Regions from separate parts of the Serratia sp. TSA_130.1 genome, predicted to be linked through region 2. Evidence: predicted binding sites of a transcription regulator. Region 2 holds the regulator's gene; each other region holds the start of a gene.
What was found. Region 2 encodes CRP, which controls carbon source genes, mostly activating them, when cyclic AMP is high. Its sites were predicted from a motif close to ATGTGANNNNNNTCACAT; they were not measured.
Positions count from the first base shown of each region.

Region 1 (9,562 bases), on a different contig from region 2:
GGCAGCCCGTGGCAGGTCAGCGTGGCGGTGGATCCGAAGCTGATCGGCGCGGTCAACCTGCGCCTGGTGGCCAACAAGATCGCCGGGGAAAGCACGCCGGACAACTATCAGTTCAAAGCGGCGATCATTCCGCAGGCGCTGCTGCTGGCGCAACCGGGGCCGGTCAACGTCGCCGGCCTGGCGAAGATCATCCCCGGCTGGGGCAGCAGCAGCGATTTCGTTCAGCCGTGGTTCGCCACGCTGCAGGCCGAACACGGTAAATAATGCTGTTTTTCACGAGGCTGCCGACGCAGCCTCTGTTTTTCAGATAAATATCGGCAGCCCCCTTCCGTCCCCGCCAAAATGCGCTATGTTATCTGCATCGCCCAATAACTGTATGCATAAACAGGTTTCAAATGAAGGGATTCCCCTCGCTGATCAACGTACTGCTGGCCAGTTCGCTGGTGTTGACCATCGGCCGCGGCGTCACGCTGCCGTTCATCACCATCTACCTCACCGAGCACTTCCAGCTGTTGCCGAAAAGCGTGGGCGTGATCCTGGGCGTCAGCCTCACCCTCGGCATCATCGCCAGCCTGTACGGCGGCTATCTGGTGGACAAATTCAGCAAAAACCGCCTGATCCTGCTGTCGATTTTATTGTTCGCGCTGAGTTTCTTCGCCATTCCCTGGATCCCGCGTCCCGGCGGCGTGATCGTGGTGCTGGCGATCCTGCATACCTGTTATTCGGTGCTGAGCATCACCATTAAGGCCTGTTTCGCCGACTGGCTGCCGGTCGAGCAGCGCATCAAGGCTTTCTCAATCAACTACACGCTGGTCAACGTCGGCTGGGCGATCGGCTCTGCGCTCGGCGTTCTGGTGGCCGGGCTAAGTCCGCTGCTGCCGTTCTACCTGTCAGGCGGCCTGGCGCTGGCGACGGTGACGGCGCTGAGCCTGCGCTTGCGCGGTGGTGAACAGCGCCCGGCACCCAGCGCCGCCGCACCGGCCGCGCTGGCCAACTTCCGTCAAACGCTGGCCATCTTGCGAAGCGATCGACGGCTGATCTACTTCACCCTCGGCAGCACGCTGGGCGCGGTGGTGTTCGGTCAGTTCACAGGCTATCTGTCGCAGTACCTGATCACCGTCTCCAGCGCCGAGTTCGCCTACAAAATCATCGGGTTGGTGATGATCGTCAACGCCGGTATCGTCATCGCCCTGCAATACCTGCTCAGCCGCGGCATGCGCCAGGAGAATATGCTGCGCTGGTTGGCGCTGGGCACGCTGTTTTTCATCGTCGGGCTGCTCGGTTTTATGGTGGCCGGCCAGGCGGTCTGGCTATGGCTGGCGGCGATGGCGGTGTTTACCTTAGGCGAGATCATCGTTATCCCGGTGGAATACATGTTCATCGACTTTATCGCGCCGCCGCACCTGAAAGGCAGCTACTATGGCGTACAGAACCTCAGCGCATTGGGCGGCGCCATCAACCCGGTGCTGTGCGGGGTCATGCTCAGCTACGCCGCGCCGCCGCTGATGTTCGTGATGCTGATCGTCGCCGCGCTGCTCAGCCTGCTGTTTTTCTTCCTCGGCCATCGTTTGGCTGAACGTTCTGCGGCAACGGCCGAAGACGCGCGCTGACCCTGCCTGCAACTCTCAAAGCAGGATGTCAACCCGCCGATCGCGCATGGCAGGCATAGCGAGAATTCATAGTGCGATCTGTGGCGTGGCTCACAGTTTAATTGTATGATGAATGCGTCAGTTAAACGGGAAAAGACAATGGCCAACGTGCTCACACTGTGCTGGAAATACCTCAGGGCCCTGCTCCTCATCTACCTGTGTCTGTTCGTCGGCAACGCAGTGGCGGCGCTGCTGCCTTTCGCCATTCCCGGCAGCATCATCGGCATGCTCTTGCTGTTCGCGCTGCTCTCCACCCAGATCCTGCCGGCCAAATGGGTTAAACCCGGCTGTCATTTGCTGATCCGCTACATGGTGCTGCTGTTCGTGCCGATCGGCGTCGGCGTGATGAAATATTACGACCAGATCGTCGCGCATCTGGGCCCGCTGGTCATTTCTTGCCTGATCAGCACGCTGATGGTGCTGGTGGTGGTCGGCTATACCTCACACTATTTTCACCGCGAGCGCCGCATTGCCGGCAAGCCCGACGACACGGAGGGCAACTCATGATCCACGAAATCTGGTGGTCGCTGCCGCTGACGCTGGCGGTCTATTTCGCCGCGCGCTGGCTGGCGCGCAAGTTGAACATGCCGCTGCTCAATCCGCTGCTAGTGTCCATGGCGGTGATCATCCCGCTGCTGCTGCTCAGCGGCATTTCCTATGAGCGCTACTTCCAGGGCAGCAGGATCCTCAACGATCTGCTGCAGCCGGCGGTCGTCGCGCTGGCCTTCCCGCTGTATGAGCAGTTGCACCAAATCCGCGCACGCTGGAAGTCAATTATCACGGTGTGCTTCATCGGCAGCCTGACCGCCATGATCAGCGGCGGCGCCATCGCCCTGTGGTTGGGCGCCACGCCGGAAATCGCCGCCTCTATCTTGCCGAAATCGGTCACTACACCGATCGCGATGGCCGTCGCGGACTCGCTCGGCGGCATTCCGGCGATCAGCGCGGTTTGCGTTATTTTCGTCGGCATCCTCGGCGCTGTGTTCGGCCACACGCTGTTCAACCTGTTGAAAATCACGACCCCCTCGGCGCGTGGCCTGGCGATGGGCACGGCTTCCCACGCGCTGGGCACCGCGCGCTGCGCGGAGATGGACTATCAGGAGGGCGCCTTCGGCTCGCTGGCGCTGGTGATCTGCGGCATCATCACCTCGCTGCTGGCGCCGTTTGTGTTTCCGGTGCTGTTGCATCTGTTCGGTTGATCAGGATGAAACTTGCGATACATCTCGCATTTACGCCTTTTATTACATTGATTTCATCATTTAAGAGATATTGATCACACTTTAATGTCTCTGGCCTGCCTAGAATGTGATCCCGTTAACCTGTAGAGAGACCTTCCATGCATCCGCGTTTTCACACCGCTTTCAGCGCACTGCCCGCGACACTGCAATCCGCCCTGCAGCCCTATCTGGACGCGTCCGACTTTCCGGCGATGTTCACGGCCGAGCAAGCGGCGGCGATCCGCTCAGGTTGCGGGTTGGACGATGACGCGCTGGCATTCGCGCTGCTGCCGCTGGCGGCGGCCTGCTCGTTAACCCCGATATCGCATTTCCACGTCGGCGCCATCGCGCGCGGGCAAAGCGGCAATCTCTATTTCGGCGCCAATATGGAATTCAGCGGCGCGCCGCTGCAGCAATCCGTACATGCGGAACAAAGCGCAGTGACTCACGCCTGGCTGCGCGGCGAAAAAGCGCTGGCCTCGATCACCGTCAACTATACGCCGTGCGGCCACTGCCGCCAGTTTATGAATGAGCTGAACAGCGGCGGCGCGCTGCAAATCCGTTTACCTGGCCGCGCGCCGGCCACGCTGGCGGACTATCTGCCGGACGCCTTCGGCCCGAAAGATCTGGATGTCGCTTCACTGCTGATGGACGAGGTCAATCACGGGCATCAACTGCCGCTGAACGATGCGCTGACGCAAGCGGCGCTGGCGGCGGCCAACCGGAGCCACGCGCCGTACAGCAACGCCCACAGCGGCGTGGCGCTGGAAACGGCAGACGGCAATATCTACGCCGGCCGCTATGCGGAAAACGCCGCTTTTAACCCGAGCCTGCCGCCGCTGCAGGCCGCGCTGATCCTGCTGAACCTCTCCGGCGGCGACTGCCGAGCTATCCGTCGCGCCGTCCTGGCCGAGCCGCAGGACGCGAGCATCAGCCAATGGGACGCCACCCGCGTCACCCTGGCGGCGCTGGGTTGCCAAAACGTCAGCCGCGCCGCCTTCTAAGCGCACGACGGCGGGGCCATCCGGTTCCGCCGTTAACAGCACCGCCCGCCAAATACAATGCCCCGACGCCGCCAGAGACACTTTCTTTAGTTAAAAAATCATTTGATTGTCGATAATTACGCCAACCTGGTTCATCATCGGGCAACAAATGCTGTACATCTTCTCTTTATCTTTTAGGATCGTCGGCAATACAGTTATCTGATACGTGAAGAGTAAAACTGATGGAACTAGAATACGAAAGCAAACGCCCGCTCTACATCCCTTACGCCGGCCCGATTCTGCTGGAATTTCCGCTGCTGAACAAAGGCAGCGCTTTCACCGAGGAAGAACGTAGCCACTTCAACCTGCACGGCCTGCTGCCGGAAGCGGTGGAGACCATCGAAGAACAGGTGGAACGCGCCTACCGTCAGTATCAGGATTTCAAGAACGATAACGATAAGCACATCTACCTGCGCAACATCCAGGACACCAACGAAACCCTGTTCTATCGCCTGCTGGACTCGCACCTGAGCGAGATGATGCCAATCATCTACACCCCGACCGTCGGCGAGGCCTGTGAGCACTTCTCCGATATCTACCGCCGCGCGCGCGGGCTGTTCATCTCCTACCCGAACCGCGATCGCATCGATGACATGCTGCAAAACGCCACCAAGCAGAACGTCAAGGTGATCGTGGTGACCGACGGCGAACGCATTCTCGGCCTGGGCGACCAGGGCATCGGCGGCATGGGCATTCCCATCGGCAAGCTGTCGCTGTATACCGCCTGCGGCGGCATCAGCCCGGCCTATACCCTGCCGGTAGTGTTGGACGTCGGCACCAACAACCCGCAGCGCCTCAACGATCCGCTGTACATGGGCTGGCGCCATCCGCGCATCTCCGGCGAGGAATACCACGCCTTCGTCGAAGAGTTTATTCAGGCGGTCAAACGCCGCTGGCCGAACGTGCTGCTGCAGTTCGAAGACTTCGCGCAGAACAACGCCACCCCGCTGCTGAACCGCTACCGCGACGAGATCTGCTGCTTTAACGACGACATCCAGGGCACCGCCGCGGTCACCCTCGGCAGCCTGATCGCCGCCAGCCGCGCCGCCGGCAGCCAGCTGCGCGATCAGACCGTCACCTTCCTCGGCGCCGGTTCCGCCGGCTGCGGCATCGCCGAGCAGATCATCGCGCAGATGAAGTCCGAGGGGTTGAGCGAAGACGAAGCGCGCGCCCGCGTATTCATGGTTGACCGTTTCGGCCTGCTGACCGACAAACTGCCGAACCTGCTCGACTTCCAGAGCAAGCTGGTGCAGAAGAGCGACAACCTGGCCGGTTGGGAAACCGCCAGCGACGCCATCTCGCTGCTGGACGTGGTGCGCAACGCCAAGCCGACCATTCTGATCGGCGTTTCCGGCCAGCCGGGGCTGTTTACCGAAGAGCTGATCCGCGAGATGCACAAGCACTGCGAACGCCCTATCGTGATGCCGCTGTCCAACCCAACCTCGCGCGTGGAAGCCCGTCCGGAAGACATCATCAACTGGACCGACGGCGCCGCCCTGGTCGCGACCGGCAGCCCGTTTGCGCCGGTAAGCTACAAAGAGCAGCTGTACCCGATCGCCCAGTGCAACAACTCCTACATCTTCCCGGGCATCGGTTTGGGCGTGCTGGCCTCCGGCGCCACCCGCGTCACCGACGCCATGCTGATGGCCGCCAGCCGCGCGCTGGCGGATTGTTCGCCGCTGGCGACCGACGGCCACGGCGCGCTGCTGCCGAATATCGACGATATTCAGGGCGTATCCAAGTGCATCGCCATGGAAGTGGGCAAAGCGGCGCAGCTGCAGGGTGTGGCGATCGTCACCTCCGAAGACGCACTGTCGAAAGCCATCGAGCACAACTTCTGGCGGCCGCAGTACCGCAGCTATAAGCGCACCTCGTTCTGATTGACGCGCTGAAATGACCCAGCCCGGCTCCGCCGGGCTTTTTTGTGCGGCAAAACCGTCGAAAAATGCGGCGACGCGCGTGCTTCAGGCGGTTCGCGTCTTGCGTCGGTCGGTCAGGTAAAGTAGCCTTGATCCATCTTTTTCAGCCCGGCGCGCGTAAGGCAACAACATGTGGAAACGCCTGATAATCAGCCTGTTCATCATCATTGCGGTGTTGATGGGCTCGGCTATTGCGCTCGATCGCTGGATCAGCTGGAAAACCGCGCCTTACGTCTACGACGAACTGCAGGAATTGCCGCATCGCCAGGTCGGCGTAGTGCTCGGCACCGCCAAGTATTATCGCACCGGCGTGATCAACCAGTATTACCGTTACCGCATTCAGGGAGCGATCAACGCCTATAACAGCGGCAAGGTGAAATACCTGCTGCTGAGCGGCGACAATGCCCAGCAAAGCTATAACGAACCGATGACCATGCGCCGCGATCTGATCGCCGCCGGCGTGGCGCCGAGCGATATCGTGCTGGATTACGCCGGCTTCCGCACCCTGGATTCCATCGTGCGCACCCGCAAGGTGTTCGACACCAACGATTTCATCATCATCACCCAGCGCTTCCACTGCGAGCGCGCGCTGTTTATCGCCCTGCACATGGGCATTCAGGCGCAGTGTTACGCGGTGCCGTCGCCGAAGGACATGATGACGGTGCGCGCCCGCGAGATCTTCGCCCGTCTGGGCGCGCTGACCGATCTGTACATCCTCAAGCGCGAGCCGCGCTTCCTCGGCCCGCTGATCCCGATCTCCGCCATGCACACCGTGCCGGAAGACGCCCAGGGTTATCCCGCCGTCTCGCCGGAACAGTTGGTGGAGCTGGAGCACAAGCTGAAAGAAGAGAAGCAGAAAGCCAAACAGCCTTGACGCGGCAAACGCCCAAAAAAGCCGGAAAAATAGGCCTAATGCCGGTCACTTAAGCCTGACTGGTATTTTTTATCCAGTCTCTTTACGTGACGTGCAGGATGAATTGCCGTAAATCCCCCGAATTTCTCTGTTACTACAATGAACGGCAATTGGAGGGGCCGAAGGCGCGGCCCCTCCACCCGCGCCCTTGCTTAACACCGTCTGTCCGCTGTGCGGAAATTACTCGGCCCACCCTGGGCCTCGCCCCTTCGGGGCCGCTGCAAGCAGCGTTCAAATCTGCTCCCGGCAGATTTGTCCTCGCCGCGTCTGCATTGTCGGGCGGGTCGGCTGCGACAAATGTCCCTGTTAGTCTCGCCTCAACCGGCCTTCCCTGGCCGGTTGCCCCTGACTATGCCGTCTTGCTCGGCAGCCGGTGATGCGCGCCTAAGGTCAACACCCGAGCTGGCAGCTACCGGGCAACCTGTCCCTTATGAGGTTATGACAGAGAAGCGAAATCGGAGATGAGCACGGTATTGGACGCCCTTGAAGACGCCGAACGCAGGCATAGTGCATTAGGAGAAACCGCCATGGACGGCGGTTTCAGGTGAGACAGGCAGGGACGCCTGTCGCAACCGGCCTCAATGCGGTATGGCGGAGAGAGGACAAATCTGCCTGGAGCAGATTTGAACGCTGCTTGCAGCGGCCCCGAAGGGGCGAAGCCCAGGGATGGGCTGAGTAACGTTGGCAAAGCCAACCGTCTGATAGGGCAAAGGCGCGGGTTGCCAGGGGCCGCGCCTTCGGCCCCTGGCTCGGTCGAGGTGCTGGAGCCTCATGATGCACCTCTCATTTATCGACCGAAAACGACTCGAGTACTTCAAAAAAACGCTAACTGACCAGCATTAGGCAATAGGCCGGCCTTGTCGTCTGTGCTGCGGTAAATCTACTTCTTCTTGGCGTATTTCAACGAGTCCAGCGCCACAGCGAAGATGATGATGCTGCCCTTGATGATGTACTGCCAGTACGGGTTGATGCCGATATAGGTCAGGCCGTAGTTGATGACGGTAAAGATGATCACCCCGGTCACCACACCCCACACCGTACCCACCCCGCCGGCAAACGAGACGCCCCCCACCACGCAGGCGGCGATGGCGTCCAGCTCATACATAAAGCCGAGGTTGTTGGTGGCGCTGCCGATGCGCCCCGCTTCCAGCAAGCCGCCGAAGGCATAGAACACGCCGGACAGCGCATAGATCATGATCAGGTTCAGCGGCACATTGACGCCGGAGACCTTGGCCGCTTCCGGGTTGCCGCCGATGGCGAAGATGTTCTTGCCGAAGCGGGTCTTGGTCCACAGGATCCAGACAAATATGATGGCGAGCAGCGCATAGAAGGTGATGTACGACAGCTTGAAGTCGCCGAAGCGCAAGAAGCCTTGGGCAAAGGTGGAGAACTTCGGATCGAAGCCCGCGACCGGCGACGCGCCGACCGAATCGTAATACAGCGAGTTGATGCCGTAGACGATGATCATGGTGCCCAACGTGGTGATGAACGGCGTCACGTTGAGGTAGGCGATAATCAGGCCGTTAACCAGACCGATCACCGCACCGACCGCACACACCAGCAGGATGACCACGGGAATCGACCAGGTTTCCATGTGCGGGAACACTTTGTTGACGTTATCCATCGACTGCAGCAGCGTGGCCGCCACCACCGCCGCCAGCCCCACCTGCCGCCCGGCGGACAGGTCGGTGCCCTGGGTAACGATCAATCCCGCCACGCCCAGCGCGATGATGATGCGCACCGAAGACTGCGTCAGGATATTGCTCAGGTTCATCAGGCTGAGGAAAGTGGGGTCCTGAATGATGATGATGGCCAACAGCACCAGCAACACCACGTAAATGCCGCCTTCCTTGAAATAGGTAAATAAGGTTTTTTTATTTAGCGCGTTCATAATTCGAATCCTTAAAGGTGCAGGGAGGCGAGACGTAAGATTTCATTCTGCGAGGTCTGCTTGGTATTAACGATGCCCGCAACCTGGCCGTTGCTCATCACCAAAATGCGGTCGGTGATCCCCAAAAGCTCCGGCATTTCGGACGAGACGATAATGATCCCCTTGCCCTTCTTCGCCAGCTCGGTCATCAGCTGATAGATCTCGAACTTGGCGCCCACGTCGATGCCGCGCGTCGGTTCATCCAGCATCAGGATCTCCGGCTGCGTCAGCAGCCAACGGCCGATGATCACCTTTTGCTGATTGCCGCCGGACAGCGAGCCGATATGGGTGTGATGCCCCGGCGTTTTCACCCGCATGGCGTCGATCACCCACTGGGTGTCGCTCTTCATCCGCGCGTTGTCCAGCAGGCCGAGCTTGTTTTTATAATTGCGGATGTTGGAGATCAGCGAGTTGAAACCCACGTCGAGGTAGGCGTAAATCCCGGTGGATCGGCGCTCTTCGGTCACCAGCGCGAAACCGTGGTTAATCGCTTCGTTGGCGCTGTGGTTGTCGATCGCCTTGCCGTGCAGCTTGATAGTGCCCGCCACCTTCTCGCGAATGCCGAACAGCGTCTCGACGATGTCGGTGCGCTTGGCGCCCACCAGCCCGGCGATGCCGAGGATCTCGCCCTGGTGCAGATCGAAGGACACATCGCGGATCGAAGGCTGGCGCAGCGACGTCAGGTTCTTCACCTCAAGGATCACCTCACCCGGCGTGTTCTGCCTGTCGGGGAAACGCTGGCTCAGCGAGCGGCCGACCATCATGGCGATGATCTTGTCCATATCCAGCCCTTCCAGCGGCTGGGTGGCGATCCACTGGCCGTCGCGCAGCACCGTTATCTCGTCGCACAGCTGGAAGATCTCTTCCATCTTGTGCGAGATATAGACGATG
Region 1 is NZ_JBQZFS010000002.1:509,497-519,058, forward strand. It holds gene ACUTQY_RS09080 (sugar ABC transporter substrate-binding protein) at 1-264, shown strand, start outside; gene ACUTQY_RS09085 (MFS transporter) at 396-1,610, shown strand; gene ACUTQY_RS09090 (CidA/LrgA family protein) at 1,749-2,156, shown strand; gene ACUTQY_RS09095 (CidB/LrgB family autolysis modulator) at 2,153-2,848, shown strand; gene cdd (cytidine deaminase) at 2,986-3,870, shown strand; gene ACUTQY_RS09105 (NAD-dependent malic enzyme) at 4,092-5,789, shown strand; gene sanA (outer membrane permeability protein SanA) at 5,959-6,702, shown strand; gene mglC (galactose/methyl galactoside ABC transporter permease MglC) at 7,622-8,632, opposite strand; gene mglA (galactose/methyl galactoside ABC transporter ATP-binding protein MglA) at 8,644-9,562, opposite strand, start outside.
Region 1: a site for CRP is predicted at 2,911-2,928, ahead of cdd (cytidine deaminase). Genes of this name have one in related genera too.

Region 2 (9,562 bases):
GCGTGCCTTCCGAGAAGCTGCAGGCGCGCCTGGCAGCGATTGGCGTCACCGACTGGCAGCCGCAGGCCTGCACCATTATCCCGTGGGATATTTACGGCGAAAAGGGGCATCCGATCCGCGCCACGATTTCCGATCTCGGGCCGCTGCTGCTGGGGCGCCTGTTGGATCTGAACGAGGTGCAAAGCGGCGTGCTGCAGCTGGTGTTCAAAATCGCCGATGACAACGCGCTGCTGCTGTTGGACATGAAAGACCTGCGCGCCATGGTGCAGTTCGTCGGCGATAACGCCAAACAATTCCAGACTCAGTACGGCAACATCTCTGCCGCGTCGATCGGCGCCATCCAGCGCGGGTTGCTGACGCTGGAAGAGCAGGGCGCCAACCAGTTCTTCGGCGAGCCGATGCTGGACATCAACGATCTGATGAAAACCGACGCCAACGGTCATGGCGTGATCAACCTGCTGGCGGCGGACAAGCTGATCAATCAGCCGAAGCTGTATTCAGTGTTCCTGCTGTGGCTGCTGGCCGAGCTGTTTGAACATCTGCCGGAAGTGGGCGACCCTGAACAGCCGAAGCTGGTGTTCTTCTTCGATGAAGCGCACCTGCTGTTCAACGACGCGCCAGCGGCGCTGTTGACCAAGATCGAACAGGTGGTGCGCCTGATCCGCTCCAAAGGCGTCGGCATTTACTTCGTCACCCAGAACCCGCTGGATATCCCGGACAGCGTGCTGGGCCAGTTGGGCAACCGCGTACAGCATGCGCTGCGCGCCTTTACGCCGCGCGATCAGAAGGCGGTGAAAACGGCGGCGCAAACCCTGCGTGCCAATCCGGCCTTCGATGCTGAAACGGCGATCACCGAGCTGGGCGTGGGCGAAGCGCTGGTGTCATTCCTCGACGAAAAGGGCCGGCCGAACGTGGTGGAGCGGGCGATGGTCATCGCGCCGGAATCCAAGATGGGCATGCTCGGCGCGGAAGGGCTGAACAGCGCGATCAACAAGTCGCCGCTGTATGGCCGCTATGAAGACATGATTGACCGCGAGTCCGCCTACGAGAAGCTGTCGTCGGGCGGCTTCGCCACCGTCGGCACTGCGCAGCAGGGGCAGCAACCGCAGGCGCAAGCGCAGCAACAGACGGGCGGCGGCCTGATGGACGGATTGAACGAGCTGCTGTTCGGTTCCACCGGCCCGCGCGGCGGCAAACGCGACGGCATCGTCCAGACCGCTGCCAAGAGCATGGCGCGCGATCTCGGCCGGCAGATCCTGCGCGGCGTACTGGGCTCGATCACCGGCGGCCGTAAAAAGTAAGCGGAAATTATCGTCGGCAGCGGCGGGTTAAATCAGTAAACTATGGCGGCGTTTTTCTCTGCCGGACCTAACATGCTGCTGCTGATCGATAACTACGACTCCTTTACCTATAACCTTTACCAGTACTTCTGCGAGTTGGGCGCCGAGGTGGTGGTGAAGCGCAATGATGAGCTGCAGCTGGCCGATATCGAGCGGCTGGCGCCGCAGCATCTGGTGATTTCCCCCGGCCCTTGTACCCCGAACGAAGCGGGCATCTCGCTGGCTGCCATTCGTCATTTCGCCGGCAAGCTGCCGATCCTCGGCGTGTGCCTGGGGCACCAGGCGCTGGGGCAGGCGTTCGGCGCCGAGGTGGTGCGCGCCCGCGCGGTGATGCACGGCAAAACCTCGGCGATTCGCCATCTGGGCGTCGGCGTGTTTCGCGGCCTGAGCGATCCGCTGACCGTGACGCGTTACCATTCGTTGGTGCTGAAAGCCGATACGCTGCCGGATTGCTTTGAAGTGACCGCCTGGAGCGAACGCGACGGCGTGCGCGACGAGATCATGGGTATCCGCCACCGCACGCTGGCGCTGGAAGGGGTGCAGTTCCACCCGGAAAGCGTGCTCAGCGAGCAGGGCCATCAGCTGTTGGACAATTTTCTCAGGCGTTAATCCCTTCGCATTTTTTTCGCCCGTCAGGCGTTTTGCATTTGCGCTTTAGTGTTTTTTTATGCATATTTCGTGATTATATTTTCATTATAACATCGCGATAGCGCTGAAAAACCTTCAGGGTGGAGCCGAAAATGACTGACAAATCCGCAGTGAGCCGCAGCACCTTTGACCAGGTGATCCTGCCTGTTTATGCACCCGCCCAGTTTGTGCCGGTGCGCGGCCAAGGCAGCCGGGTCTGGGATCAGCAGGGAAAAGAGTACATCGATTTTTCCGGCGGCATAGCGGTGACGGCGCTGGGGCACTGCCATCCGGCGCTGGTCGAGGCGCTCAAACGCCAGGGCGAAACCTTGTGGCATACCAGCAACGTCTTCACCAATGAACCGGCGCTGCGCCTGGCGAGCAAATTGATCGACGCCACCTTCGCCGATCGGGTGTTCTTCGCCAACTCCGGCGCAGAGGCCAACGAGGCGGCGTTCAAACTGGCGCGTCATTACGCTATCACCCGCCACAGCCCCTATAAAACCAAAATCATCGCCTTCTATAACGCGTTTCACGGCCGCACGCTGTTCACCGTGTCGGTGGGCGGGCAGGCCAAATATTCCGACGGGTTCGGGCCGAAGCCGGCCGACATCGTGCACGTGCCGTTCAACGATCTGGCGGCGGTGAAAGCGGTGATGGACGACCACACCTGCGCGGTGGTGATGGAGCCGATTCAGGGCGAGGGCGGCATTACGCCGGTCGACGCCGACTTCCTTAAAGGCGTGCGCAAACTGTGCGACCAACATCAGGCGCTGCTGGTGTTCGATGAAGTGCAAAGCGGTATGGGGCGCAGCGGCAAGCTGTTCGCCTATATGCATTATGGCGTGACGCCGGACATTCTCACCACCGCCAAGGCGCTGGGCGGCGGTTTCCCGGTGAGCGCCATGCTGACTACCGAAGAGATTGCGTCGGTGATGCAGGTGGGCACTCACGGCACCACCTATGGCGGCAACCCGCTGGCCTGCGCGGTGGCGGAGGCGGCGCTGGATGTGATCAATACGCCGGAGGTGCTGAGCGGCATCGAGCAGCGCCATGCGCTGTATGTACAGTCTTTGCAGAATATCGGCGATAAATACGGTATTTTCACCGCCATTCGCGGCATGGGGTTGCTGATCGGCGCCGAGCTGACGCCGCATTATCACGGCAGAGCGCGCGATTTCCTCACCGCCGCCGCCGCGCGTGGGCTGATGATCCTCAACGCCGGGCCGAACGTGATCCGCTTTGCGCCGTCGCTGGTGGTGGAGCTGCAGGACATCGAGGCCGGCATGGCGCTGTTCGAGCTGGCGGTGCAGGATGTGATCAACGCCTGAAGCACCTGCGGCGAATAACGGGGCGCGGCATGCCGCGCCCTTATTGATCGCGCAGTTTACGCTTGAGCCAGATGCCGTGGTGCGGGCGCTGGCGCCAGGCCAGCGACGAAATGGTGTGCATGACGCTCAGGTGCGACAGAATACGCCGCAAATGACGTTCCATCTCGGTGACGGGCATCTCCGGATGCAGATCCGGCGGCTGCATGATGCCGCTGTTGTCACTGCTCGGGCCGTCGTATTCCAACCGCTGCTGGCAGCTTTGCAGCGCGATTTCACAGGTTTGCAGATACGCTTCCGCCAGCTTCGGCGTCAGCATGTAGTGCTCGCGCGCCAGGATGGTCATGGCGTTCAGGTGTTCGACGATGAACTGGCTGTGAGTGACCCACAGCCGCATGTCCGCCAGATAGTTCGAGGCGAACCCCGGTTCCTGCATCGCCTGATTGAGCGAAGTGAACAGCGCATTGTGCGCCTGGTTGACCTGCATGCGGGCATAGGCCAACGCGGTGGCGTCCGGCTCCGGTTGCTTCAGCATCAGCCGCAGCGCGGCTTGATCGTTTTCCAGCGCCTGATGGGCATTCTTGCGCAGCAGCCCGCTTTGCCACTGCGGCCACAGCCAAATGGTGCCGCCGAACGCCAGCACGCAGCCGATCAGCGTATCGATCAGACGCGGCACCAAAAAATGCGAGCCGTTCAGCGCCAGCAGCTGCAGGGTGTAAACCGCCGTGACCGTAAAGCCAATCACCGACAGCCCGTAGTTCTTGCGCGAAACCAGGTAGGCCAACAGCGTGATCATCAGCATGATGCTCAGTGTTTCTGCTTCCGGTAATTGCAGCTGCAACAGCCCGGCCGCCAGCAACAAACCGGCGATCGTGCCGAGCGCACGGTGCTGAATACGCACCCGGGTGGCGTTATAGCCGTTTTGGCTCACCAGCATGATGGTGAGCAGTATCCAGTACGGCTTCGGCAGATTGAATACCGCCCCCAGGCTGCTGCCGACCGCCAGCGTCACCCCCAGCCGCGCGGCGTTGCGCAGCGCCGTGGATTTGAACGACAGGTAGCTGGCCAACGCCGGCCAAAACGGCAGGCGATGCTGGCTGGGCATCAAATCGCGGCGGTACAGCGGATGCTGGGTGCGCAGCAGGCGGGCAATGCGGCTGAAATGGTAGTAACAAAACTGGCCGACCGGGTTGTCGGGATGCTGCGCCGCCATTTTTTCCAGCGCCGCCAGTTCGTGCGTCATGGAAAAGCGCTTCGAATGTTGATGGTAGAGAATATCGTGCGCCACCACGCGCAGCCGCCCGGCGATCACCTGAGCGTTGCGGCGAATGATCGCTTCGGCCTGGCTCTGCTCCATCAGTTTTTGTACTTCCTCCGGCAAGTGCAGGCTGACGGTGATGTGCTCCTGCAGATCCATCGCCACCTGAAAGGCGCGTTGCAGACGCTTTTGATCGAGGTTGTTGGCGTGCGGCAGGAAATTAAGCTGTTGGTACAGCAGGCTGATCAGATCCATCACCTTTTGCTGGCGCACCAGCAGCGGCGGCAGAGCGGTCTGCGGATCGGTGTGCTGAGTCAGCAGCGAGTATTTGGCTTCGAAGTAGTCCGCCAGTTCCAGATAGAGCTGGCTCAGCGTCTCGCGCATCGGCTGCTCTTTCCACAGCCGGAACCAGAACCAGGTGAATAAGCCGTACCAGGCGGTGCCGATCGCGTACAGCAGCGGCGCCTGCCAGAGAGGCACGGTGCCGGCCATGCTGAGGGAGAAGATGGCGGCCACCAGCGCCGCCGGCAACAGCCGGGCGTGCAGCGGGCTGATTTCGCCGGTGACGCCGAGCAGCAGCGCCAGGCCCAGCATCAGCGCCGGCAGCGGCACGTGCCACAGCAGGGCTTGTTGCAGCAGCAGGCTGCTGAGGGCAAACAGCGCACCGCCGACGATCAGCCGTTTAAAGAAGCGCCTATGCGGCGTGTCCAGACCGGCGATATTGCAGCAGGCGGGCACCAGAGAGAACATCAGGCCGAGCTGCAGCTGGCCAATCAGCAGGCCAAACAGCACCGGCAGGCACAACACCAGCGTTTGTCGCAGTGCGTAGTTGACTTCCGGGTGGTAAATCAGGCGGCGCCACATGGCAGAGAGCAGACAAAAAAACGGCGCAGATTGCGCCGTTTCTTCAGGGATTAACGGGTGCCGTAGACGACAATGGTCTTGCCGTGGGCGGAAATCAGGTTTTGGTCTTCCAGCATTTTCAGAATACGGCCAACGGTTTCACGCGAGCAGCCGACGATCTGGCCGATTTCCTGGCGGGTGATCTTGATCTGCATGCCGTCCGGGTGAGTCATGGCGTCGGGTTGCTTCGCCAGATTCAGCAGGGTTTGCGCGATGCGGCCGGTGACGTCCAGGAAGGCGAGGTTGCCCACTTTTTCGGAAGTGACCTGCAGGCGGCTCGCCATTTGGGCGGACAGACGCATCAGGATGTCCGGGTTAACCTGGATCAACTGGCGGAATTTCTTGTAGGAAATTTCGGCCACTTCACAGGCGGTTTTGGCGCGAACCCAGGCGCTGCGCTCCTGACCTTCTTCGAACAATCCGAGCTCGCCGATGAAATCCCCCTGGTTGAGGTAGGACAGGATCATCTCTTTACCTTCTTCATCCTTGATCAGCACCGCGACGGAGCCTTTCACGATGTAGTAAAGCGTTTCGGCCTTTTCACCTTGGTGAATCAGCGTACTCTTCGATGGATATTTGTGGATATGGCAATGAGACAGGAACCATTCGAGAGTAGGGTCTGTTTGCGGTTTGCCGAGAACCATTCGCTGTTATCCTCTGTTGTTATCGCTGCCTTGTGTCACAGGGGTCAGAGTTCCCTGTAAAACCCGCCTGTAGCCGCAGTTATGAGCGAGGGCTACCGGCAAGTTTTGAGGCGTGTCATAAAAATACGCTGTCGCTCTAGCATATTAACTTGCCGTAAGCGCTGCAAGCTACATTCTGTTAACATACCGGTAAAGGAGCCTTTCTCTGGGCGTTTCCCTGAAATTCAGTGTCCCGGAAAGATTTATTGCGGCTCTGTTTGTAGCACAGAGTAAGGCGGGTGTCTCGTGTTGTCTCGCTTCAGCATGATTAGCATCAGGTTACGTTGCCTGTTTCTATGCGAAAGCGTACTCTGATTTTAAGAAATCAACCGGAGTGACCAGAATGCAGGCAAGAGTTAAGTGGGTGGAAGGGTTAACGTTTTTGGGTGAATCGGCCTCCGGCCACCAGGTGCTGATGGACGGCAACGCCGGCGATAAAGCGCCCAGCCCGATGGAGATGGTGCTGATGTCGGTGGGTGGCTGCAGCGCGATCGACGTGGTGTCCATCCTGCAAAAAGGGCGCAACGACGTGCGCGACTGCGAGGTGAAGCTGACCTCCGAGCGCCGTGCAGAAGCCCCGCGGTTGTTCACCCATATCAACCTGCACTTCATCGTCACCGGCCAGGATCTGACCGACAAAATCGTAGAGCGAGCGGTGAACCTGTCGGCGGAGAAGTACTGCTCGGTGGCGCTGATGCTCAACAAGGCCGCCACGGTGACCCACAGCTTCGAGATCCGCCAGCCGGCGTAATCGAGACGGAGCGCGGCCCGCCGCCGCGCTCAACGCGTTTATTCGATCTTCTTGCCTTCCAGCAGCCGCTGTACCAGCGGCGCCATGATCAGCTCCATCGCCAGCCCCATCTTGCCGCCCGGCACCACTAACGTATTGATGTGCGAGATAAACGAGCCCTGCAGCATCGCCAGCAAATAGGGGAAGTCAATCTGATCCAGCCCGCGGAAGTGGATCACCACGAAGCTTTCATCCAGTGAGGGAATGGCTTTGGCGGCGAACGGGTTGGAAGTATCCACCGTCGGTACGCGCTGGAAGTTGATGTGGGTGCGCGAGAACTGCGGCGTGATGTAGTTGATGTAGTCTTCCATCGAACGCACCACCGAATCCATCACCGCCTCGCGGGAGTGGCCGCGTTCGCCGGTATCGCGGATCAGCTTCTGTATCCACTCCAGGTTGACGATCGGCACCACGCCGACCAGCAGATCGACGTGGTTGGCCACGTCATGGTGCTCGGTGACCACACCGCCGTGCAGCCCCTCGTAGAACAGCACGTCGGTCGGCGCCGGCAGCGGCTCCCACGGGGTGAAGGTGCCCGGCACCTGATTGTAGGGCACCGCTTCGTCGTAGGTGTGCAGGTACTTGCGCGAACGGCCGGTGCCGTTTTTGCCGTACTCGATAAAGCTCTGCTGCAGCAGGCCGAAGTCGTTGGCCTCGGGGCCGAAATAGCTGATGTGTCTACCCAGATCGCGCGCCTTGCGGATCGCCGCGTCCATTTCCGGCCGGGTGTAGCGGTGGAAGCTGTCGCCCTCCAGCTCGGCGGCGCGAATGTTGAGCTGTTGGAAGATTTTGCGGAACGCCACGCTGGTGGTGGTGGTGCCGGCGCCGCTGGAACCGGTCACCGCGATAACGGGATGTTTGGCAGACATGGTGGTTGTCACTCCGTGTTGAATGCGCCGGCGTCAGGGGATTATTGTGGCTCTTGTTGACGCTCTCTATGTCAGGAAAAAATGGCGCGCGCTGGTTTGCAATGTCCCATTGTTACCTGATTTTTTCCGTCAGTCATAGAACCGGGCGCCACTAAATTTCTTCCTGCCCGGCGCGGAACTGACCGCGCGGCATGATGTTGACGCTCTCATGCAGTTCCGACCACACCAGCACCACCTCGCCGTTTTTCAGCTGGCGGCGCACGTCCTCCACCTTCTGCTCCAGCGATCGTTCGTGCTCGCCGTAATCGGTGCCTTCACGCAGCACAAAGGATTCGATCAGGCTGTTCAGGGTGTCGGTTGCCAGTTCTTGCCAGGGAATGATCACGTCGGGATGTCCAGATAAGGGGAAAGCCAGGCCGGAATGCGATGCTCCAGCCACATGTGCGGTTTTTTCAGCGTGCCGCCGACAAAGCCGACGTGGCCGCCGAACTCGGTCAGCTGATATTCGATATTGCGCGGCAGGCCGGCGACGTCGGGGATCACCTCATGGGTCATGAAGGGATCGTCCTTCGCATGGATGATCAGCAGCGGCGTTTGGATCGCCGGCAACAGCGGCAGGGCGCTGCAGCGGCGATAATAATCGGTGGCGTCGCTGAAGCCGTGAATGCGCGAGGTGATGGCGTCGTCGAATTCGCGGATGCGCCGCAACCCGTTCAGCTGCGACAGCTTGAGCGGCAGGGTGTCCGGGTAGTGCAACAGTTTGCGGGTGGCGTTTTGTTTCAGCTGCCCCAACAGGTAGCGCTGATAGACGCGGGAGAAGCCTTGCTCCATGCGGTAGGCGCAGGGCTCCAGCATCAGCGGCGCCGAGACCACCACCGCCGCCTGCAGCAGGCTGTCGGCGCCTTGCTGCGCCAGATAACAGGCCAGCATGTTGCCGCCGAGTGAAACGCCTACCGCCGCGGTTGGCACCTCGCCGTAGCTGTCGCGCAGCCAGCGCAGGAAGAAGCGCGCGTCTTCGGTTTCGCCGGAGTGGTAGATGCGCTGTTTGCGGTTGGGCACGCCGCTGCAGCCGCGAAAGTGCATCACCACCCCGAGCCAGCCACGTTCGCGCCAGGCGTTGAGCAGGCCATGCGCGTAGGGGCTGTAGAAGCTGCCCTCCAGACCGTGGAACAGCACCGCGCGCGGTTTGTCGCGCGCCTGCGCCGGATCCTCGCTCCAGGCGAGATCGACGAAATCGCCGTCGGGCAATTCCAGCCGTTGCCAATGCGGTTTCAATAACACGCGGCGGCGCACCAGCCGCGGCAACAGCGTTTGCAGGTGCGGGTTACTGGCCCCGGTCAGGGGGCGAAAGACGTCATGCATAGGCGGAGTAAAAATGTTGTTGGCGACTATTGTGAGATCCCAGGCGCACTGTTAGCTTCAATACCAATAACTGACAATGATACTGCAAAAAAGCGCCTTGGGTGAGGAGCACCCGTGCCATGGAACCGAGTTTATTCCTTTCGATGCTGGGCTTCCTGTGGGTCGCCGCCATCACGCCTGGCCCCAATAACCTGCTGCTGACCACCTCCGGCGCTCATTTCGGCTTTATGCGTTCGCTGTGGCTGATGATCGGCATCATGCTCGGCATGCAAAGCATTTTGCTGCTGGTGGCCTTCGGCGTCGGCAGCCTGATCCTGGTTTACCCGTCGCTGCACCTGATCCTGAAAATCCTCGGCAGTTTGTACCTGCTGTGGCTGGCGTGGAAAGTCGCCACCGCCGCCT
Region 2 is NZ_JBQZFS010000008.1:43,778-53,339, reverse strand. It holds gene ACUTQY_RS22010 (helicase HerA-like domain-containing protein) at 1-1,301, shown strand, start outside; gene ACUTQY_RS22005 (aminodeoxychorismate synthase component II) at 1,374-1,949, shown strand; gene argD (bifunctional acetylornithine/succinyldiaminopimelate transaminase) at 2,081-3,298, shown strand; gene ACUTQY_RS21995 (YccS/YhfK family putative transporter) at 3,339-5,417, opposite strand; gene crp (cAMP-activated global transcriptional regulator CRP) at 5,468-6,100, opposite strand; gene ACUTQY_RS21985 (OsmC family protein) at 6,483-6,890, shown strand; gene ACUTQY_RS21980 (phosphoribulokinase) at 6,929-7,798, opposite strand; gene ACUTQY_RS21975 (YheU family protein) at 7,950-8,183, opposite strand; gene ACUTQY_RS21970 (hydrolase) at 8,180-9,160, opposite strand; gene ACUTQY_RS21965 (LysE family translocator) at 9,280-9,562, shown strand, end outside.

Region 3 (9,562 bases), on a different contig from region 2:
AGATAATGTAGCCAATGGCCGGTTGGCTGTCAATTTGCCGGCGACGCAGGCCGCCGGCGAAAGGCCAATTAGAAAGGCTTGGTCGGCAGGTATTTGCCGTCCAGGGTGATCACCGCGCGTTCGCCGCCTTCCGGATCGGCGACCTTTTTGATATCCAGCTTGAAGTTGATGGCGCTGATGATGCCGTCGCCGAACTGCTCGTGCACCAGCGCTTTCAGCGTGGAACCGTAAACCTGCAGCATTTCATAGAAGCGATAAATGGTCGGATCGGTCGGCACGCCGCCGGGAATGCTGCCGCGCAGCGGGATGGTTTGCAGCAGCAGCACCGCCTCTTCGTCCAGCCCCAGCTTGGTCGCTACCGTGCGCGCCGCCGGTTCCGGCAGCGCATGCTGCCCGAGCAGCGCGGCGGTGACGAACGCCAGGCTGAGACCGGTGCCCTCGGCCAGCGCTTCGAACGTCAGGTTATGGCGAATTTTGGCGGCCATGATGGTGTCGGTGAGCGCTTCGCGCGGGGCGGCGTTATGCAGAGAGTGTGTCATGTTAGCTCCTTATTGTCGGCTTAAAAACGGGCGATCGCCGGGGTGGCGGTCACCTCGGGGTGGGTGGCGAGTGGTACGAAGCGGCGGGTTTCGCCGTCCAGCGCCTCGATAGCGCCGCTGGCGATGTCATAGACCCAGCCGTGCAGCGCCAGGCGGCCCTGATCCAGTGCCAGCGCGACGGAAGGGTGCGTTTTGATGTTGTTGAGTTGGGCGATGACGTTCTCGCGCACCATCGACGCGACCCGGGCTTCGTCAGAGGCGTGCGGATAAGCCTGATTGACCGCCTTGGCGGAATCGGCGTAACGCAGCCAGCCGGCGACCGTCGGCAGGTGATCCAGACACTGGCAGGTGGCGATGGCGGTCATCGCGCCGCAGTCGGAATGGCCACAGATCACGATATCTTCCACGCCCAGCACAGCGACGGCGTACTCGACCGAGGCGGTAACCCCGCCGGGTTCGGGGCCGAAAGACGGCACGATGTTACCGGCGTTGCGGATAACGAACAGATCGCCCGGCTCGCGCTGGGTGACCAGCTCCGGCACCAGGCGGCTGTCGGAACACGAAATAAACAGCGTGCGCGGATTTTGGCGGGTCGCCAGCCGCTGAAACAGCGCCGTGCGTTCAACAAAGGCTTCGCGCTGAAACTTCAGGAAGCCTTCAATCACCTCTTTCATTGTCTTTCTCCCTAGGGGGTAAGCGATGACGGCATGATGAACGCTTCTGGCTATAGGGTCTAAGACCCATTTATAATGCTGGCTATAGGTTTTACTAATAGCTGGGGCGCTATGCTGCTGCGACATATCCGATATTTTCTGGCCGTTGCCGAACAGGGCAATTTCACCCGCGCCGCCGAAGCGCTGCACGTCTCGCAACCGACGCTCTCCCAACAGATCAAACAGTTGGAGGATGCGCTGGGAGCGCCGCTGTTCGATCGCAGCGGCAGAAGGGTGCAGCTGACCGACGCCGGTGAGGCCTGGATGCGCTATGCTCGCCTGGCGCTGCAGGATCTGGACGCCGGCGCGCGGGCGATCCATGACGTGGCGACGCTGGCGCGCGGCCATTTGCGGCTGGCGATGACCCCGACGTTCACCGCCTATCTGGTGGGGCCGACGATCGATGCGTTCTATCGCCGCTACCCGGGGATTACGCTGAGCATTGAGGAGATGGCGCAAGAACGGATCGAGGCGTTGCTGGCGCAGGATCGGCTGGATCTGGGGATTGCCTTTGAGATGGCGCAGTCGGTGGAGGTGGAAGCCTCGGTGTTGTTCAGCGAGACGCTGGAGCTGATGGTCGGCGCTGAACATCCCCTGGCGGCGCGGCGCCAGCCGCTGACGCTGGCGGAGTGGCGACATCTGCCGCTGGCCTTGTTGAGTGGCGACTTCGCCACGCGGCAGTTTATCGATCGCTACTGCACGCAGTTGGGGTTTCGGCCGCAGGTGGCGGTGGAGGCCAATGCGCTGGGCGCCATCGTCGAGATCGTGCGGCGCGGGCAGCTCGCCACGCTGTTGCCGGCCGCGATTGCGCGCGAGAACCGGCAGTTGAAAAAGGTGGCGCTGGCCAACGCCATGCCGGCCCGTCAGGCGGTATTGCTGCAGCGCCAAGGCGCTTACCGCAGCGCCGCCGCGCAGGCGTTTATCGCCGTCTTGCAGGAACAGGGCGTTACGCCAACGCACTCCAGCGCTGCGTCATCCCCAGCAGATGCACCAGCCCGAAGCCGAGGCAAATCAGCGAGCTGACGACGATGAAGCGTTGGCTGCGGCCGGTATCGCGCAGGGCGAAAGGGCCGGCGACGCCGCGTAGCAGGTAGATAAAGGTGATAATAAACAGCGCGGGCCGTAGCAGCGGCAGCGGCGCGATCAGGCCCGCGCCGGACAGCGCGTAAAGCGCCCAAATAAACAGCACCAGCGCGATGCCGGCGGTGACGACGGCCGGGAACTTTTTACCCGCTTCCGCCGCCTTAATGAAGCGATCGCCGGCGCCGCACAGTCGATAGCCGCGCGGCCCGGCGGCGATCACCCAAATATGCAGCAGGGCGGCGATGGCGCTCAGCGCGGCGCCGATCAGCAGCGCGGTGTTATAGAGGTGTGGCATGGTTCAGCATCCTTGTCCTAAATCAGTCTGGTATCAAGCGTAGACCAGAATGGGTAAGTCAGGCCGGGGGGAGCTCAACGGCCGACATTTGCAGCGCGTCTTCAGGCACTACGTGCGCCTGCGCATCGATAAATGCCAGCTGCACCGGCAGCCCGCTGCGTTTATCCACCAGTTGAACGTGGGGGCTGTCATGCAGAATATGCCGGTGGCCCCATGCCATCAGCGCAACCAGGATAGGCCCCAGGCTGCGCCCCTTGTCCGTCAAGACATATTCATGTCGTTCGCGCTCGCCCGGCTCCCGGTAAGCGCGTTTGGCCAACAGTTCTTGTTCTACCATGGCATTCAGACGGTTGCTCAACGCCTGGCGTGAAGCACCGATATTCTCGCGCAGCTCTTCAAAACGGCGGACGCCGTAGAATGACTCGCGCAGGATCAGTAACGTCCAGCGATCGCCAAGCAGATCCGCGGCCTGCGCCAGCCCGCACAGGGCAAGAGAAACGGTAGGGAGATCGGGAGATTTTGACATGGGCATTTTCCTTCGCTAATCTAAGTCTTGTTTTTAGACTTATCTATATTCAAGGAGAGTATAATGCCATTTGTTAATGTGCAAACGGTGAAAGGCATGCTGGATGAACGGCAAAAAAGCGAGTTGCTGTCCCGCATTACCGAACTGCTGGTAGAGATAGAAGGGCGAGGCGATCCGGCGTTCAGGCAGTCGGTTTGGGTCCGAATCGATGAACATGCGCCCGAACAATGGAGCCTGGGCGGCGTGCAGCCGACGGCGGCGATGATTGCCGCGAAGTTCCCGCCGCGTTAATTCAGCTATGCCGCCTGCGAAAAGGATCGGATGCCGTAGGCGCCGCTCAAAATGTCACCGAAACTTCCCGCGATCTCTGCACCCCGTTGTGGCATAATGCGCGCCAAATCACATTCCCTATGTATAAAGAGCGAGCGCTGTGTTAAGCACTAACAACATCACCATGCAGTTCGGCAGTAAGCCGTTGTTTGAAAACATCTCTGTCAAATTCGGCGGCGGCAACCGTTACGGCCTGATCGGCGCCAACGGCTGCGGCAAGTCCACCTTTATGAAAATCCTCGGCGGCGATCTGGCGCCGAGCGGCGGCAACGTGTTCCTCGATCCGAACGAGCGCCTGGGTAAACTGCGTCAGGATCAGTTCGCCTTTGAGCAGTACAGCGTGCTGGATACCGTGATCATGGGCCACACCGAACTGTGGGCGGTGAAGGAAGAGCGCGACCGCATCTACGCATTGGCGGAGATGAGCGAAGAAGACGGCTATAAAGTGGCCGATCTGGAAGTGGCCTACGGCGAAATGGACGGCTACAGCGCCGAAGCGCGCGCCGGCGAACTGCTGCTTGGCGTCGGTATTCCGGTTGAGCAGCACTATGGCCCGATGAGCGAAATCGCGCCGGGCTGGAAGCTGCGCGTGTTGCTGGCGCAGGCGCTGTTCTCCGATCCGGAAATCCTGCTGCTCGACGAACCGACCAACAACCTGGACATCGACACCATTCGCTGGCTGGAAAACGTGCTCAACGAGCGCAACAGCACCATGATCATCATCTCGCACGACCGTCACTTCCTGAACATGGTCTGCACCCACATGGCGGATCTGGACTACGGCGAACTGCGCGTTTACCCGGGCAACTACGACGAATACATGACCGCCGCCACCCAGGCGCGCGAGCGTCTGCTGGCGGACAACGCCAAGAAGAAGGCGCAGATCAATGAGCTGCAATCGTTCGTCAGCCGCTTCAGCGCCAACGCCTCCAAATCCAAGCAGGCCACCTCGCGCGCTCGCCAGATCGACAAGATCCAGCTGGAAGAGGTGAAAGCCTCCAGCCGCCAGAACCCGTTCATCCGCTTCGAGCAGGACAAGAAGCTGTTCCGTAATGCGCTGGAAGTGGAAGCGCTCACCAAGGGCTTCGATGAAGGCCCGTTGTTCAGCAAGCTGAACCTGATGGTGGAAGTGGGCGAGAAGGTCGCGGTGCTGGGCGCCAACGGCATCGGTAAAACCACCCTGCTGAAAACGCTGGTGGGCGACGCACAGCCGGACAGCGGCACCGTGAAATGGTCGGAAAACGCCCGTATCGGTTACTACGCGCAGGATCACGAATACGAGTTCGACGACACCCTGACCGTGTTCGACTGGATGAGCCAGTGGAAGCAGGAAAAAGACGACGAGCAGGCGGTGCGCAGCGTGCTGGGCCGTCTGCTGTTCAGCCAGGACGACATCAAGAAGAAAGTGAAGGTGCTGTCCGGTGGTGAGAAGGGTCGCATGCTGTTCGGCAAGCTGATGATGCAGCGCCCAAATATTCTGGTGATGGACGAACCGACCAACCACCTGGATATGGAATCCATCGAATCGCTGAACATGGCGCTGGAGATGTACGAAGGCACGCTGATCTTCGTCTCCCACGACCGTGAGTTCGTCAGCTCGCTGGCGACGCGTATTCTGGAAATCACCCCGAACAAGGTGATCGACTTTACCGGCAACTACGAAGACTATCTGCGCAGCCAGGGCATCGTATAACCCTCGCGGCAACGCATCAGGGCGGGAATTACCCCGCCCTTTTTTTATCCGTCATTCTCCGCCGCACACCTCGCAGTGCGGATCCTTCGGCAGTTTCATCTCGCGGAACTGCATGCTCATCGCATCGAACATCAACAGCTTGCCGCGCAGCGGTTGACCATACTCGGCCAGCAGCTTGATGGCTTCCATCGCCTGCAGGGTGCCGATAGTGCCGACCAGCGGCGCCATCACGCCCGCTTCGACGCAGGTGAGGGCGCTGTCGCCGAACAACCGGCTCAGGCAGCGGTAGCAGGGCTCGCCCGGCTGATAGGTGAACACGCTGAGCTGGCCCTCCATGCGGATCGCCGCGCCGGAAACCAGCGGCCTCTGCTGCGCGTGGCACAGGCGGTTCAGCGCGTCGCGCGCCGCCACATTATCGGTGCAGTCCAGCACCAGATCGCAGGCGGCGATCTCTGCTGTAACCGCATCGTCTTCCAGACGACCGTCGATGGCGTCGATGCGGATATGCGGATTGATGGCGCTCAGTTCCTGCCTGGCGGAGGCGACTTTGCTCTGGCCGATGCGATCGTCGCGGTGCAGGATCTGGCGCTGCAGATTGGAGAGCGAGACGGTGTCGAAATCCACCAGCACCAGATGGCCGACCCCGGCTGCCGCCAGATAAGGCGCGGCGGCGCAGCCCAGCCCGCCCAGCCCGGCGATCAGCACGCGGGCGGCCTTCAGCTTCTCCTGGCCGTCGAAGTCAAAGCCGCGCAGCACGATCTGGCGGTTGTAGCGCAGCGCTTCGGCATCGGTCAATTCCGGCAACATGTTCAGCTCCTCAGCAGGGCGTTGAAAGGCTCAATCTCCACCGTTTCACCCGCCGCCACCGAACCGCGTTCGCGCTCCAGCACGATGAAACAGTTGCCCTGGCTGTAGGAGCTGAAGACGTGCGAGCCCTGGTGGCCGGTGGTGCTCACCTCCAGTTCGCCCGCGGCGTTGCTGCTGAACACGCCGCGCTGAAAATCGAGGCGGCCCGGCGATTTCTTCAGCGGCGTCAGCGCCCGCGCGCGCAAGCGCGGCGGCAGGCGCCAGTCGCTGTGGCCGGCCAGCTTCGCCAGCAGCGGTTGCACCAGTTGGTAGAAGGTCAGGGCGGCGGAAACCGGGTTGCCCGGCAGGCCGCAGAACCAGGCGTGGCCCAGTTTGCCGAAGGCGAACGGTTTGCCGGGTTTGATCGCCAGCTTCCAGAAGCTGACCTGGCCCAGCTCGTCGAGCATCTGTTTGGTGTAGTCGGCTTCGCCGACCGAGACGCCGCCGCTGCTGATCACTACGTCGGCCTGGCTGTCCGCTTGTTCGAAGGCGGCGCGCAGCGCATCGCGATCGTCGCGGATAATGCCGAGATCGAGCACGTCGCAGCCCAGCTGCTCCAGCATCAGGCGCACCGCGAAGCGGTTGGTGTCATAGATCTGGCCCGCCTGCAGCGGCTGGCCGACCGGCTGCAGTTCGTCGCCGGTGGAGAACACCGCCACCTTCAGCTTACGCATCACCTGCACTTCGGCGACCCCGAGCGAGGCCAGCAGCGGCAGCTGCGCGGCGCCCAGCTTCACGCCGGCCGGCAACACGCTGGCGCCTTGGCGAATGTCTTCACCCGCCAAACGGATATTCTGGCCGGCTTCTACCGGGGCGGTAAAACGCACGCCCTGGTCGCTCACTTCGGCCTGCTCTTGCATGATCACCGCGTCCGCCCCGGCCGGGATCGGCGCGCCGGTCATGATGCGCACGCAGCTGTTGGCCGGCCATTCACCGTCGAACGGCGCGCCGGCGAAGGCTTTCCCGGCGACCGGCAGCGGCGCATTGGCCGCCAGATCGGCGAGGCGCACCGCATAGCCGTCCATCGCCGAGTTGGTGAACGGCGGCACGTCGAGGGGCGAGACCACCGGCGCGGCGGTGATGCGGCCGGCGGCGGCGGTCAGCGCGACGGATTCGGTCTGTTGCAGCGGGGCGATCTGCCCGAGCATTTTTTCCAGCGCTTGCTCCAGGGAGATGAGATCGGAAGTATGGCAATGATCCATAAGGGGAACTCCGTAATCAGGGTGCGCATTGATAGCGACAAAGTGCGGGTATTATGGCAGAGAACGCCGGGGGGGAGAACGGGTTATGCCCGCCATCTTTCGCACTGCGGCGCTGGGGCGATCGGGTATAAACTGCGTAAAACAGAGGAGAATCATGATGCATAAACAGGTTATCGAGTTCTGGTTCGACGAGATCGAACCGGTGATGTGGTTCAAAAAGGACGATGATTTCGATCGTCTGCTGCACAGCCGTTTCGGCGAAATCTGGCGGGCGGCGGCGGCGGGGGAGCTGGCGCACTGGCGCGACACCATCGAAGGGCGGTTGGCGGAGGTGATCGTGCTGGATCAGTTCAGCCGCAACCTGTTCCGCGGCACGCCGCAGTCGTTCGCCTGCGACGGCATGGCGTTGATTATGGCGCAGGAGGCGATCCGCAGCGGCGAGTGCGAACGGCTGAGCCGCGAGCAGCGCGGCTTCCTTTATCTGCCGTTCATGCATTCGGAATCGCCGCTGATTCACCAACAGGCGCTGGTGTTGTATACCGAGCTCAATAACGGCGATCAGCTGGAATTCGAACTGCGTCATAAGGCGATCATCGATCGTTTCGGCCGTTACCCGCATCGCAATGCGATATTGGGGCGCATCAGCACGCCGGAAGAAGAGGCCTTTTTACAGCAACCCGGTTCCGGTTTTTAATCGCGGAGTATCTTCGCCCGGCCGGGAAAAAAACGGCAGGCCGGGCGTCGAAATAATGATTATTCAGCGTGAACGTTTATTTCATGACCCCATACCGCTATTTCCTCTCGCGAAATTACCAATAATCCCAGCCGCACTCTCAGCGGTTTGCTGCTTTTTATAACCTGCTGTTTTTATTCCAATAAGCTATTTCAAGGTGCGAAACGGTCTAAGCGGACTACGCTAAAAGTGGGGCGTGGACGTTATGCTGTACTTCCACAGTCGGGCTAAATAGCATCGAAAAAAGACTGAATAATAATGATACCGCGCTCAGCTTATTCGCTGTGCTACGGCGGGATTAACACAGGGTGTCAGGCAAATGAGCAAACCAGTGATTGCCATTCATGGCGGCGCGGGCGCAATTACCCGGGCGGCGCTGAGTGCGGAAAAGGAACGGCAGTACATTCAGGCGCTGTCCGAGATCGTGGCCGCCGGTCAGGCGATATTGGCACAGGGTGGCAGCGCGCTGGACGCGGTGACCGAAGCGGTGCGGCTGCTCGAAGAGTGCCCGTTGTTCAACGCCGGCAAAGGCTCGGTGTTTACCCATCAGGGCACCCACGAACTGGACGCCTGTGTGATGGACGGCCGCACCTGCGACGCCGGCGCTGTCGCCGGCGTCAGCCGTGTCCGCAACCCGGTGCTGGCGGCGCGCGCGGTGCTGGAAAACAGCGAACACGTGCTGTTTGCCGCCGAAGGCGCCGAGAAGTTTGCCGCCGCCCACGGCCTGGAAATGGTTACTCCCGACTTCTTCTTTACCCAAGAACGTTTTGATCAGTTGCACCGCGCCCAGGCGGAGCAGGGGCGGGTATTGCTCGATCACGACGGCGCGGTGCAGGCCGGCGAGCCGCTCGATCCCGATCGCAAATTCGGCACCGTCGGTGCGGTGGCGCTGGATGCGCTGGGCAACCTCGCCGCCGCCACTTCCACCGGCGGCATGACCAACAAGCAGGCCGGGCGGGTAGGCGACACGCCGATCATCGGCGCCGGTTGCTATGCCAACAACGCCACCGTGGCGGTCTCCAGCACCGGCACCGGCGAAATCTTCATGCGCGGCGTGGCGGCCTATGACGTCTCCGCCTTGATCGAATACGGCGGGCTCAGCCTGCAAGAGGCCAGCGATCGGGTGGTGATGGAGAAGCTGCCGGCGCTGGGCGGCAGCGGCGGCATGATCGCCGTCGATCGCCACGGCAATATCGCGCTGCCGTTCAACAGCGAGGGGATGTACCGCGGTTTTGGCTATGTCGGCGATGCGCCGTCCGTCGGGATTTATCGCTAAGCGTTCACCGGGAGGGTGTATGACCGACGTTTCATTCCGGCCCGCCGGCGACGGGCTGTCATTGCCGCCGCAGCGGGTGCTGACGGTGCGCGATCTGAGCATCAGCTTTCCTCAAGCGGACGGCACCGTAGACGCGGTGCGCAACCTGTCGTTCGATCTCGATCGCGGCGAGACGCTGGCGATCGTCGGCGAGTCCGGCTCCGGCAAATCGGTCACTTCGCTGGGGCTGATGCGGCTGGTGGAGCAGGGCGGCGGGCGTATCGTCAGCGGCGCCATGACGCTGCGCCGGCGCGACGGCGCGCTGCTCGATTTGGCGCGCGCCTCGC
Region 3 is NZ_JBQZFS010000002.1:533,689-543,250, reverse strand. It holds gene cynS (cyanase) at 69-539, opposite strand; gene ACUTQY_RS09230 (carbonic anhydrase) at 560-1,213, opposite strand; gene cynR (transcriptional regulator CynR) at 1,325-2,275, shown strand; gene ACUTQY_RS09220 (hypothetical protein) at 2,199-2,630, opposite strand; gene ACUTQY_RS09215 (winged helix-turn-helix transcriptional regulator) at 2,689-3,156, opposite strand; gene ACUTQY_RS09210 (tautomerase family protein) at 3,220-3,447, shown strand; gene ACUTQY_RS09205 (ABC-F family ATPase) at 3,587-5,179, shown strand; gene moeB (molybdopterin-synthase adenylyltransferase MoeB) at 5,231-5,986, opposite strand; gene moeA (molybdopterin molybdotransferase MoeA) at 5,989-7,227, opposite strand; gene ACUTQY_RS09190 (DUF924 family protein) at 7,385-7,921, shown strand; gene ACUTQY_RS09185 (isoaspartyl peptidase/L-asparaginase family protein) at 8,280-9,236, shown strand; gene ACUTQY_RS09180 (dipeptide ABC transporter ATP-binding protein) at 9,256-9,562, shown strand, end outside.
Region 3: a site for CRP is predicted at 3,544-3,561, ahead of ACUTQY_RS09205 (ABC-F family ATPase). Genes of this name have one in related genera too.